Regions from separate parts of the Leifsonia sp. SIMBA_070 genome, predicted to be linked through region 2. Evidence: predicted binding sites of a transcription regulator. Region 2 holds the regulator's gene; the other holds the start of a gene.
The links. The regulator HrcA, encoded in region 2, represses chaperone genes, less so after heat shock. The targets are predictions, from matches to a motif close to TTNGCACTCGNNNNNNNCGAGTGCNAA.
Positions count from the first base shown of each region.

Region 1: groL (chaperonin GroEL) is a predicted target of HrcA. The motif match lies at 3,050-3,076, and genes of this name have one in related genera.

Region 1 covers NZ_JAWRYK010000001.1:2,421,363-2,427,354, forward strand. Annotated here, with positions in the region: gene SB754_RS11350 (hypothetical protein) at 1-138, opposite strand, end outside; gene SB754_RS11355 (hypothetical protein) at 373-594, opposite strand; gene SB754_RS11360 (hypothetical protein) at 707-973, opposite strand; gene SB754_RS11365 (hypothetical protein) at 1,033-1,236, opposite strand; gene groL (chaperonin GroEL) at 1,387-3,006, opposite strand; gene SB754_RS11375 (cold-shock protein) at 3,187-3,390, opposite strand; gene SB754_RS11380 (LytR C-terminal domain-containing protein) at 3,560-4,120, opposite strand; gene SB754_RS11385 (DUF3263 domain-containing protein) at 4,142-4,447, opposite strand; gene msrB (peptide-methionine (R)-S-oxide reductase MsrB) at 4,639-5,061, shown strand; gene SB754_RS11395 (nitroreductase family protein) at 5,061-5,657, shown strand; gene SB754_RS11400 (DMT family transporter) at 5,670-5,992, opposite strand, start outside.
Region 2 covers NZ_JAWRYK010000001.1:1,525,649-1,531,640, reverse strand. Annotated here, with positions in the region: gene ybeY (rRNA maturation RNase YbeY) at 1-254, opposite strand, end outside; gene SB754_RS07150 (PhoH family protein) at 262-1,368, opposite strand; gene SB754_RS07145 (histidine triad nucleotide-binding protein) at 1,355-1,726, opposite strand; gene SB754_RS07140 (16S rRNA (uracil(1498)-N(3))-methyltransferase) at 1,859-2,587, opposite strand; gene dnaJ (molecular chaperone DnaJ) at 2,595-3,710, opposite strand; gene hrcA (heat-inducible transcriptional repressor HrcA) at 3,764-4,786, opposite strand; gene SB754_RS07125 (DUF4870 domain-containing protein) at 4,944-5,486, shown strand; gene SB754_RS07120 (DUF4870 domain-containing protein) at 5,580-5,960, shown strand; gene hemW (radical SAM family heme chaperone HemW) at 5,953-5,992, opposite strand, start outside.

The sequences.
Region 1 (5,992 bases), 900 kb from region 2:
GCAGTAGTGACCGTCGTCTCCTGACGCGTGGACGGTCGCTCCCCCGGCTGCGGGTGCTGCGGGTGCTGCGGGTGCTGCGGGCGCTGCGGCCACGGCCAGGGCGAGGGCGATGACCAGGGAGGCCACTGCGCTGGGCAACCTCAGTGCGTGCATCGACCTGGCTCCCCTCCGGCGGCGCGATCGCACCTCCTACCTGAAGCCATACACGCCGCGGAGTTCATCCCGATATACAGTGCTCGCATCACGATTCGGCCAGCGGCCCGTCTTCATGAGTGAGCCGCCGCCGTTCCAACCGGAATGGGTCCACAACGGCCGGCTCGCCTGCGGTGGACCGGCGCCCCCGCGCCGGTTCACCGCACGGCTCACTGGCGCTCAGGGCTGGAACGGCGCCCAATCAGCGAGGTCGTACTCGAGCTCGATGCCGTTGTAGAGCCGCACGACCCAGGCATGGGAGTCTCCACCGGCGAACTGACCGCGCACGGTCTCCGCCGTCCACTCGCCTCCCGCGCCGCGCTCCCAGTGGATGAGACCGATGTGCTCGCGCAGGCGCGGCGGGTGCGGTGGGTGTATGTAATCTTCAAGCTTGTCGGACATGAGAAACCTCCTTTGATCCCAGCCTGATCAAGGGTCCACGCGCACATCATGCATCCCGAACGATCGCGAGTGACACCGGGCTTCTACCCCCAGTTCGGGTGACACGGCGAGGTCAGTCGGCCTGCCCCTGCTCGGGCAGTTCGGCGCTCGACGGCGAGCGAGGCACCGTCGACGTCAGCCGGTACTGAACACTGTCCGGCCACTGGCGGGCGTCCATCAGCTCGAACACCTCGAACACCGCCACCCCCGAGATCTCTGCGGGCACGCGGATCCGCCGCGGTGGGAACGACACGTCCGCCGGCAGCGTCAGTCGCTGGAGCGGCGCCCCGTCGTCGCGAAGCAGCAAGGCGGTGAAGAGCCTCTCGCCGAACTCGGTCATAGCCGTCAGCGTAGGCCCGGTCGCCGGAATCGTCACCCTCCCTCACGGGGGTCACCACGTCAGCGCGGCGGCGCCAGGCCGCTCCAGGCATGAGCTTCGTATTCGAGCTCCACCCCGGTGATCAGGCGGACGATCCGCGTCCCGTCGGCGAAAGTCAGGATGCGGGACACCGACGGCTCGTCCCACGCCGGAGAGCCGTTCGGAAGCCACGGCTCGTCCCGGCGTGGGGGCGCCAACCCATCGCCATCACTGGTGTCGGTCATCGTTTGCCCCTCCCCATCCCCCGGCGCAACACCCCTCCATGGTGGCGCTCCCACACGCGGCGCGCACCACTGAAGTTCTGAGAATCCATAAAGAAGAAGGCGCCCCCCGCTACGCGAGCGGGAGGCGCCTTCTTCAGGGAATGGCTGGACTCAGAAGTCCATGCCCGCACCCGGGTCGCCCACGGGCGCCGGGTTCTTCTCGGGCTTGTCGGCCACGACGGCCTCGGTGGTGAGGAACAGTCCGGCGATCGACGCGGCGTTCTGCAGCGCCGAGCGGGTGACCTTCACCGGGTCGTTGATGCCGGCGGCCAGCATGTCGACGTACTCGCCGGTCGCGGCGTTGAGGCCGTGTCCGACGGGCAGGTTGCGGACCTTCTCGACGACGACGCCGGCCTCGAGGCCCGCGTTGATCGCGATCTGCTTCAGCGGAGCCTCGATGGCGACCTTGACGATGTTCGCGCCCGTAGCCTCGTCACCGGTCAGCTCCAGCTTCTCGAACGCGGTCTTGCCGGCCTGGATGAGGGCCACGCCACCACCGGCGACGATGCCCTCCTCGACGGCGGCCTTCGCGTTGCGGACGGCGTCCTCGATGCGGTGCTTGCGCTCCTTGAGCTCGACCTCGGTGGCCGCGCCCGCCTTGATGACGGCGACGCCACCCGCGAGCTTGGCGAGGCGCTCCTGCAGCTTCTCGCGGTCGTAGTCCGAGTCGGTCGACTCGATCTCGTTGCGGATCTGCTGCACGCGGCCGGCGATGGCCTCGGAGTCACCGGTGCCCTCGACGATCGTGGTCTCGTCCTTCGTGATGACGACCTTGCGGGCCTGACCGAGCAGGTCGAGGGTGACGTTCTCGAGCTTGAGACCGACCTCCTCGGAGATGACCTGGCCGCCGGTGAGGATCGCGATGTCCTGCAGCATGGCCTTGCGGCGGTCGCCGAAGCCCGGAGCCTTGACGGCGACGGACTTGAAGATGCCACGGATCTTGTTGACGATCAGGGTCGCCAGGGCCTCGCCGTCGACGTCCTCAGCGATGATGAGGAGCGGCTTGCCGGCCTGGATCACCTTGTCGACGATCGGCAGAAGGTCTTTGATGTTGCTGATCTTCTGGTTGGCGATGAGGATGTACGGGTCTTCGAACACCGCCTCCTGGCGGTCCTGGTCCGTCACGAAGTACTGCGACAGGAAGCCCTTGTCGAAGCGCATGCCCTCGGTCAGCTCGAGCTCGGTGCCGAAGGTGTTCGACTCCTCGACGGTGACGACGCCCTCCTTGCCGACCTTGTCGATCGCCTCGGCGATGATCTCGCCGATGGTGGTGTCGCCAGCGGAGATGGATGCGGTGGCCGCGATCTCCTCCTTGGTCTCGACCTCCTTGGCGGACGCGACGAGCTCCTCGGTGACCGCCGCGACGGCCTTCTCGATGCCGCGCTTCAGCGTGATGGGGTCGGCGCCGGCCGCGACGTTGCGCAGGCCCTCCTTGACCAGGGCCTGAGCCAGCACGGTCGCGGTGGTGGTTCCGTCACCCGCGACGTCGTCGGTCTTCTTCGCGACCTCCTTGACGAGCTCCGCGCCGATCTTCTCGTACGGGTCGTCGAGCTCGATCTCCTTCGCGATCGAGACGCCGTCGTTCGTGATGGTCGGGGCGCCCCACTTCTTCTCGAGGACGACGTTGCGACCACGCGGGCCGAGGGTCACCTTGACGGTGTCCGCCAGGGTGTTCAGGCCGCGCTCGAGGCCGCGACGCGCGTCCTCGTTGAAAGCAATGATCTTTGCCATGTGTTTCTCGTCCCTCCCGGACGTGTGCGAAAGATTCCGATTTTTAGCACTCGATCAGATGGAGTGCTAAAGCGATTCTGGCACTCGTGGCTGTGGAGTGCAAGACGACTTCGCTGCGGGGGAACGACGAAGCGCCGCCCCTCGGGGGACGGCGCTCCGTGTGGTGCTGCTGGATCGGTGTCAGGCCAGTCGGACCGACTCGGCCTGCGGGCCCTTTTGCCCGGAGCCGACCTCGAACACGACCTGCTGGCCCTCTTCGAGAACCTTGTATCCCGCCATGTCGATCGCGGAGTAATGAACGAAAACGTCCTGTCCCCCACCTTCGACGGTGATGAAGCCGTAGCCCTTCTCAGCGTTGAACCACTTCACGGTCCCGTTCGCCATGCATTACTCCCATTGCTGTGTCGCTCGCGCGATCCGACGCCGCACGTTGAATCCCGATCCTAATGCGTGGAATACCGGGCGGCGCCAGCGATTTCGTGAATCCGTATCGAAATGTGGCCGAAGTTAAACACGTGCGTAACAAAGAGGAGAAGGGCGCTCCTCCGCGGGCTCACCCGGGGTAGTTCGCCCCGATGACGACGGTGATGTCCGCGCCGGTGTCCGAGAAGGCGGTGCTCTGCTGGATGGTCGCCCCCGGGAGGGACTGCGCGACGCCGAGGGCGGCCGCCTGGTTCGCCGGGTCTCCGTAGTAGATGATGGTGGCCGCGAGGTCGGTGCGGTCGGCATTCGCCAGCGCTCCGACCTTCCAGCCGGCGGCCGTCAGCTTGTCTCCTACCGTGCTCGCCAGCCCCTCGCGAGTGGTGCCGTTGAGCACGTTGACGCTGAGTGCCGGGTTCACCGTCGGCACGATGGTGGGCGTGGGGGTGGGGGTGGCCGTGGGGGTCGGCGTCCCGGTGCGGGAGGCGGAGGCCCCTGCGCCGTGGAACGAGATGCTGCCGTTCACCAGGGAGAGCCCGACGATGCCGGCGCCCACGAGCACGATGGTGGCGAGCGCCGCCCAGCCCACGGCCATCCAGCCTCGTCCTCGGGGACGCGGAGCCCGGTGAGCGCCGACGCGCTTCAGGTCGTCCGGGATCTCGTCGAACCGGTCGCGGGGGAACTTCTCTGCCATCGGGGGATGCGGTCCTTGGGGTCAGTCGCCGGACGGGAGGGTCCGAGCGTGTCGTGCGGCCAGCCTCGCCTCGCGGAGCCGCAGCAGCCTCTTGACGAGCATGGGGTCGTGGCGCAGCGCCGCCGGACGGTCGATCAGCGCACCGAGCAACTGATAGTACCGAGCCGCCGAGAGACCGAACTCCTCGCGGATGGCCTGCTCCTTGGCTCCGGCGTGCCGCCACCATTGGCGTTCGAACGCGAGGATCGCGGCATCCCGCTCACTCAGCTGTTCCGTGTCAGAGGGCTCGCGGTCGGCGGCCGGCCGTCCGTCTGCTGACCGGGCCACGCGCACCGCCTTCCCTTGTCACGGTTGCCGGGCCCGGCCGGCATGCCGGCCGCGCCCCGCGCTCGCACGTCATCCTAGGGCGCGTGCCCTGTGTGTTGCCCGTTTCGGTGCGGCACGTCGCGGTTCACCGGTCGGGAACAGTCCGTTCAGGTGCGCCGTTTAGTGTTGTGACGCAGAGAGTAAGGAGTGGCATGGCACACGACACGACGAGAGATGGCTACGACGTCACCAAGAGCGAGGACGAGTGGCGCCGCGAGCTCACCCCCGAGCAGTACGCGGTGCTCCGCCAGGCCGGGACCGAGCGTCCGTGGACCGGCGAGCTGCTCGACGAGAGCCGCGCAGGCCTGTACACGTGTGCCGCGTGCGGTGCCGAGCTGTTCCAGGCCGGCACGAAGTTCGACTCGGGATGCGGCTGGCCGAGCTTCTACGAGTCTGTGCGCCCGGAGGCCGTCGAGCTCCTGGAGGACGACAGCCTCGGGATGGTCCGCACGGAGGTCCGCTGCGCCAACTGCGGTTCGCACCTGGGCCACGTCTTCCCGGACGGATTCGGGACTCCGACCGGTGACCGCTATTGCATGAACTCGCTCTCGCTGAACTTCACCCCGGAGGCCTGATGAGCGATTCCCGCCGGAGCGATGTCGCGGTGCGCGATGCGGCCGTGAGCGATCTCGCCGCCCGGGTCGCCGCCCGCCGCTCGTACTCGCGCGTGACGGCCGACGCTCCGACGCACGACGAGCTGCTGCCCCTGGTGGCCGCGGCGGGGCGGGTGGCGGACCATAGCGCGTTGCACCCCTGGCGGATCATCGAGTTGCGCGGCGAGGCGCGGAACCGTCTCGGCGACGCGTTCGTGCGGGATGCGAAGGCCACGGGGTCGGAGGCCGAGAAGCTGGCGGCGAAGCCGTTGCGCTCGTCGCTGCTGCTCGCTGTGGTCTCCGTGCGGACGAAGAGCGAGAAGGTGCCCGGCTGGGAGCAGGACGCGGTCGCTTCGGGCGTCGCGCACATCCTGAGCCTGCTGCTGCATGACGCGGGCTGGGGTGTGATGTGGCGCACCGGTCACCACACCCGCTCGAAGGCGGTGCACCGGATGCACGGCCTGGAGAAGAACGAGCGGCTTCTCGGCTGGCTGTACGTGGGCGGGATCCCCGCGGACAGCAAGGAGGGCCACCGCACATCGCTCGACCCGAAGCGGTTCCTGACGACGCTGGACTGATCAGGAGTCCGCTCAGGCGGGCGCGCGCCGCCAGCTCCAGCGGACGCTCGCCACGGCGACCGCGACGATCGCGAGCAACGTGCCGCCGATGGTCGAGAACGCGAGAGCCGTCCCGGAGGTCGGCAGGAGCAGATCGAGCAGGAGCGCGGCCACCAGCTGGCCTGCGACCGTCGCGAGGCCGAGCAGCAGCACGCCGGTGATCCGGACGAGCAGCGCGGTGACGCCGATGAAGACGCACCCGAGCGCGCCGCCGATGTAGAGCCAAGGCTCCGGCGGCAGCTGCTTCGGGAGGCCGGCGAGCGCCCAGTGCCCGAGCATCAGCACCAGCAGCACCA
Region 2 (5,992 bases):
AGGAGGCCGGCCGGCGACGGCTCCTCCTCGGTGCCCGGGCGGAGCTCGTCCATCGGGAAGCTGAGCACATCCGTCGGGCCGGGCTCGTCCATCCACTGGACGTGCAGCTGCTCCATGGCGGCCTCGTCGACGAGCACGATCGCGAGCTCGGCATCCGGGTGCACGTGCAGGATGTCGAACGCGTACGTCGCGAGCCGCTGGAGGGCGGCCTCGTCGACCTCGATGGTGGACTCGTTGTTGATCTCGATGCTCACGGCGGCCCTATCGTCGCTTCGGGAGGTGGTCGCGCGGCGAGCCGCCGCGGCGCTCGGCGCGGTTGGCGAACTCCGCCGCCTGCTCGCGCTCGTAGTGCCGGGCCTGCTGGCGGGCGTCGTACTCGGTGTAGGCGTCGACGATGCGGCCGACCAGGCTGTGCCGCACGACGTCTTCGCTGGTGAGGCGCGCGAAGTGGATGTCGTCGATGTCGTTGAGCACGCGCGTCACCAGGCGCAGACCACTGGCCGCGTTCGGGAGGTCCACCTGGGTGATATCGCCGGTGACGACCATCTTCGAGTTGAAGCCGAGGCGGGTGAGGAACATCTTCATCTGCTCCGGCGTCGTGTTCTGCGCCTCGTCGAGGATGATGAAGGAGTCGTTCAGCGTGCGGCCGCGCATGTACGCCAGCGGCGCCACCTCGATGGTCCCGGCGGCGAGCAGCTTCGGGACGAGGTCCGGATCGAGCATCTCGTTCAGTGCGTCGTACAGCGGGCGGAGATACGGGTCGATCTTGTCGGTCAGCGTGCCGGGCAGGTACCCCAGCCGCTCCCCGGCCTCCACCGCCGGGCGGGTCAGGATGATGCGGGTGACCTCCTTGCGCTGGAGGGCCTGCACGGCCTTCGCCATCGCGAGGTAGGTCTTTCCGGTGCCGGCCGGGCCGATGCCGAAGACGATCGTGTTGTGGTCGATCGCGTCGACGTACTGGCTCTGACCGAGCGTCTTCGGGCGGATGCTCTTGCCGCGCGCGGTCAGGATCGCCTGGCCGAGCACGTCGGACGGACTGAGGTTGAGGTCGGTGCCGAGCATCCGGGCCGAGCTGGTCACCTCGGCCGGAGACAGCTCCTGGCCGTTGCGGACCATCTGGAGCAGTTCCTCGACGAGTCGCTGCGCCGCGGACACCTGGGCCGGGTCGCCGGCGAGGGTGATCTCGTTGCCGCGGACGTGGACGCTGACCAGCGGGTACTGCCGTTCGAGCGTGGTGAGCAGGCGGTCCTGCGGTCCGAGGAGGCGAACCATCTGGACGCCGTCGACGCTGAGGTGCGCCTCGGCTTCCGACTGTGCCGGCTGTCCCGACTGTGCCGGCTGTCCCGGAGTGTCTTCAGAGCTGGGCAAGACGTCCTTCCTCGAGGGTGCTTCCTCTGTCATTGGCGCTCAGAATGTGTGCGTGGACGTGGAACACGGTCTGGCCCGCGCCCTCGCCGGTGTTGAAGATCAGGCGGAAGTCGCCGTCGGAATGCTCGTCGGCCAGCTTCTTGGCGGTGGCGACGAGTTCGGCGAGCAGACCCGGGTCGCCCGCGGCGAGCTCGACCACGTCGCGGTACTGCTCCGTCTTGGGCACGATGAGCAGGTGCACCGGTGCCTGCGGCGCGATGTCGCGGAACGCGATCAGTCGCTCCGAGTCGTACACCACGTCCGCCGGGATCTCGCCCGCGATGATCCGCGAGAAGATCGAACGCTCCGTCTCTGCCATGTCTCCATCCTATTCGCCCCCTCCGACCCAGCCATCGAGTCCTCACTTAATGCACGGTGAACGCGCTCTCCGTGTGCAAAAAGTGAGGACTCGATGGCGGGGGGCGGCGCGGCGGGGGCGGCGGCGGCGGGGTCACCAGCGGTGGAGGGTGGCGTTCAGGAGGGCGAGGGCGGCGGGGCCGGCGGTGGATGTGCGGAGCACCGTGGGGCCGAGGCGGACGAGGTCGGCGCCGGCGTCGCGGAAGAGCGCGAGCTCCTGGGGGGCGATGCCGCCCTCGGGGCCGACGACCAGGACGAGGTCGCGGTCGTCCGGCTCGAGAGCGGTGAGCGGCACGTCGGCGTCGGGCTCCAGCACGAGGAGACGGGAGGTGGCGGCCAGGGCGGCGACCTGCTTCGTCGTGGCGAGCTCCCCCACCTCCGGCGTCCAGGCGCGGATCGACTGCTTCGCGGCCTCCCGCACGATCGTCGTCCAGCGTTCGCGCCCCTTGGCCACCTTCGCGCCTTCCCAGCGCGACACCGAGCGGGAGGCCGCCCACGGCAGCACCGCATCCACGCCGAGCTCCGTGGCGGCCTGGATCGCGAGCTCGTCGCGGTCGCCCTTCGCCAACGCCTGCACCAACGTCACGGCAGGCGAAGGACGCTCCACGCGCGACACCGACTCCACGTCGATCGTGAGCTCCGCGCTCGTCGCGACCAGCACCTCCCCGGAGGCCACCAGCCCGCGCCCGTTTCCGATCAGCACGGACTCGCCGGGCCGGGTGCGGTTGACGGTGGCTGCGTGCTTCGCCTCCGCACCGGTCAGCGACAGCCGCGCGCCGATCTCGACCTCGTCGAGGTCCTCGCGCAGGTAGAGGGAGGCCATCCGGTGCCTACAGGTTGAGGAACCGGTCGCGGAGCTTCGCGAACAGCCCCTGCTGGAAGTGCGCCAGCGAGGGCTCCGCCGCCTTATGGGTCGCCGCGAACTTCTTGATCAGCTCTTTCTCTTTGTGGTCCAGCTTCGTGGGCGTGACCACCTGGATGCCGACCCGGAGGTCGCCGCGGCCGGTGCCGCGCAGGTGCGTGATGCCGCGGTCCTTGACCGTGACGATGTCGGCGGACTGCGTGCCGGGCTTGAGCTCGAGCCGGATGTCGCCGTCGAGCGCCTTCACGGTGGCCGTGGTGCCGAGGATCGCGTCCGTCATCGAAAGCTCGAGCGTGCACAGCAGGTCGTCGCCGTCGCGGCTGAACACCTCGTGGTGCTTCACCTTGATCTCGAGGTAGAGGTCGCCGTTCGGGCCGCCCGCGGGGCCGGCCTCGCCGCTGCCCGGCATCTGCAGGCGCAACCCGGTGTCGACGCCGGCCGGGATGTCGACAGGAACGGTGCGGCGGGCGCGCACGCGGCCCTGGCCCTGGCAGGTGACGCACGGAGTCGCGATGACCGTTCCGTAGCCGCGGCAGGTTCCGCACGGGCTCGACGTCATCACGTTGCCGAGCAGCGAACGCACGGAGCGCTGGATGCTCCCGGTGCCGTGGCAGATGTCGCAGGTGACGGGCTGGGTGCCCGGCTGGCAGCACGAGCCGTTGCAGGTCTCGCAGACCACCGCAGTGTCGACCTCGAGGTCGCGGTGCGTGCCGAAGACGACCTCGTCGAGGTCGACCTCCACGCGCAGCAGGGCGTCCTGTCCGCGCTCGCGACGCGAGCGGGGACCGCGTGTCGCTCCCCCGCCTCCTCCGAAGAACGTCTCGAAGATGTCGCTGAACCCGGCGAAGTCGGCACTGCCCGCGCCGCCGCCGAAGCCTCCTGAGCCGCCCAGGTCGTACTGCTGCCGCTGTTGCGGGTCGCTGAGCACGTCGTAGGCGTGCGTGACGAGCTTGAAGCGCTCCTGCGCCTCGGAGCTCGGATTCACGTCCGGGTGGAGTTCGCGAGCCAGCCGGCGGTACGCCTTCTTGATCTCGTCGGGGCTGGCGTCGCGCTCGACGCCCAGGATTTCGTAGTGGTCGGCCACGTGGGCTGTTCCTTCTTCTTTCGATCGAGTGCTGTGGGAAGGGCTGCGGCGGCCTACTGGTCGCCGAGCAGCCGGGAGAGGTAGCGGGCGACGGCGCGGACCGCCGCCATGTTGCCCGAGTAGTCCATGCGGAGCGGCCCGAGCAGGCCGAGCCGGGCGACATCCGACCCCGCCGCACTGTAACCGCTGGAGAGGATGGATGCTTCCGTCAGGCCGATCCCGGCGTTCTCGCGGCCGATGCTGACCGCGACGCCGTGCTGGTCGGTGGCCATCTCGTCGAACAGCCGGAGCAGGACGACCTGCTCCTCGATGGCCTCGAGCACCGGGGTGATGGTGCCGGGGAAGTCGAGCTCGGTGCGCACCAGGTTGGCGGCGCCGGCCATCACCAGCTTCTCCTGCCGGTTGGCCGCGATCTGGTCGAGCAGCGCGCTCGCGACCGGCTCGACCAGGGCGCGCGTCCGCTCCGTCAGCGCGGCCGGCAGGTCGCGCAGCCGGGCCGTGGCCTCGGCGAGCGTCAGCCCGGCGGCGGCGCCGTTGATCGCGCCGCGGATCTCGGCCACATCTTCGTCGCTCAGCTCGGACGCCAGCTCGATCACCCGCTGCTCCACCGCTCCGGAGTCGGTGATGAGCACGCTGAGCAGGCGGCGCGGCGACAGGGCGACGAGCTCGATGTGGCGGATGCGCGAGCGCGCCACCGACGGGTACTGCACGAGGGCGACCTGGTTGGTGAGCTGGGACAGCAAGCGCACCGTGCGCGAGAGGACGTCGTCGAGGTCGACGGACTGGCCGAGGAAGGTCTCGATGGCGGTGCGCTGCGCCGGCGTGAGCGGACGCATCTCGGCGAGGTGGTCGACGAAGAGCCGGTAGCCCTTGTCGGTCGGCACCCGGCCGGAGGAGGTGTGCGGCGCCGCGATCAGCTCCTCCTCTTCGAGGAGAGCCATGTCGTTGCGGATGGTCGCGGCGGACACGCCGAAGGAGTGCCGCTCGACGATGCTCTTGGAGCCCACCGGCTCGCGCGACGCGACGTAGTCCTGGACGATGACGCGCAATACTTCGAGGCTGCGTTCCGAGACCATACCCGCCTCCCGTCGACCGATTAGCACTCACGGATCCTGAGTGCCAATCCTACCGCGCAGAAACCCGCAGCGGATGATTGCTGGCTGAGACACGGCCGCAGTACCGTATGGGCACCGGTTCGACACGCTCGTAACCGAACACGAAAGGGTTCCGCCGATGACAGACCCGAATCAGCCCGCCGACCCGAACGCCGGCGTCCCGCCGCAGCAGCCGTACGGCGGGGTCCCGCCGCAGCAGCCCTACGGCAACGTCCCGCCGCAGCAGCCCTACGCAGGGGTCCCGCCGCAGCAGCCCTACGCACAGCCCGCCGGAGCGCCACAGCCCGCCGGAGCGGCCGCGGCTCCCCTCGACCCCGCCCAGGACAAGCAGTGGGCGTCGTTCGCGCACCTGGGCGGAATCCTGTGGTTCCTCCCCTCCCTCATCATCTGGCTCGTCTTCAAGGACAGGGGCCGGCTCACCGACCAGGAGGCCAAGGAAGCCCTCAACTGGCAGATCACCTGGATCATCGCCTGGGTGGCGTCGCAGATCATCGGGATCATCATCGGCAGCTTCACCTACGGCATCGGCTACCTGCTGTTCGGCCTGCTGATCCCGTGGGCGCTGTACATCCTGAACCTGGTGTTCTCGATCCTCGGCTTCGTCCGGGTCAACAGCGGAGGCACCTACCGCTACCCGATCAACTTCCGCTTCATCAAGTAGGCAGAGAGCGTTCAGGGTCTTTCCAGCCTACGGCGGCGCGCCCTAGGCTGGGACGACCACGTCCACCCCTGCCCGACAGAGGAGAACCGCACCATGTCCGCGACACCCCCGCCGCCCCCGCCCCAGCAGCCGTACGGCGGCGCGCCCCAGCTGAGCCCGGCCGACGAGAAGCTCTGGGCGACCCTCGTGCAGGTGGGCGGGATCCTCTTCTCCTGGATCCCCGCCCTCGTCGGCTACCTGGTCCTGAAGGACCGGGGCCCGTTCGTCCGTTCGCACACGGCGACGGCGCTGAACTTCCAGATCACCATCTTCATCGCCTACGTCGTCGGCGGCATCCTGTCGATCGTCGTCGTCGGCATCTTCATCATCATCGCGGCGTGGGTGCTCAACATCGTGTTCAGCATCATCGCGGCCGTGAAGGCGAACCAGGGCGAGTTCTACACGTACCCGATCGCCATCCGCTTCGTCAGCTAGCGGTTCGCTCCGCAGCATCCTCGGCGGCATCG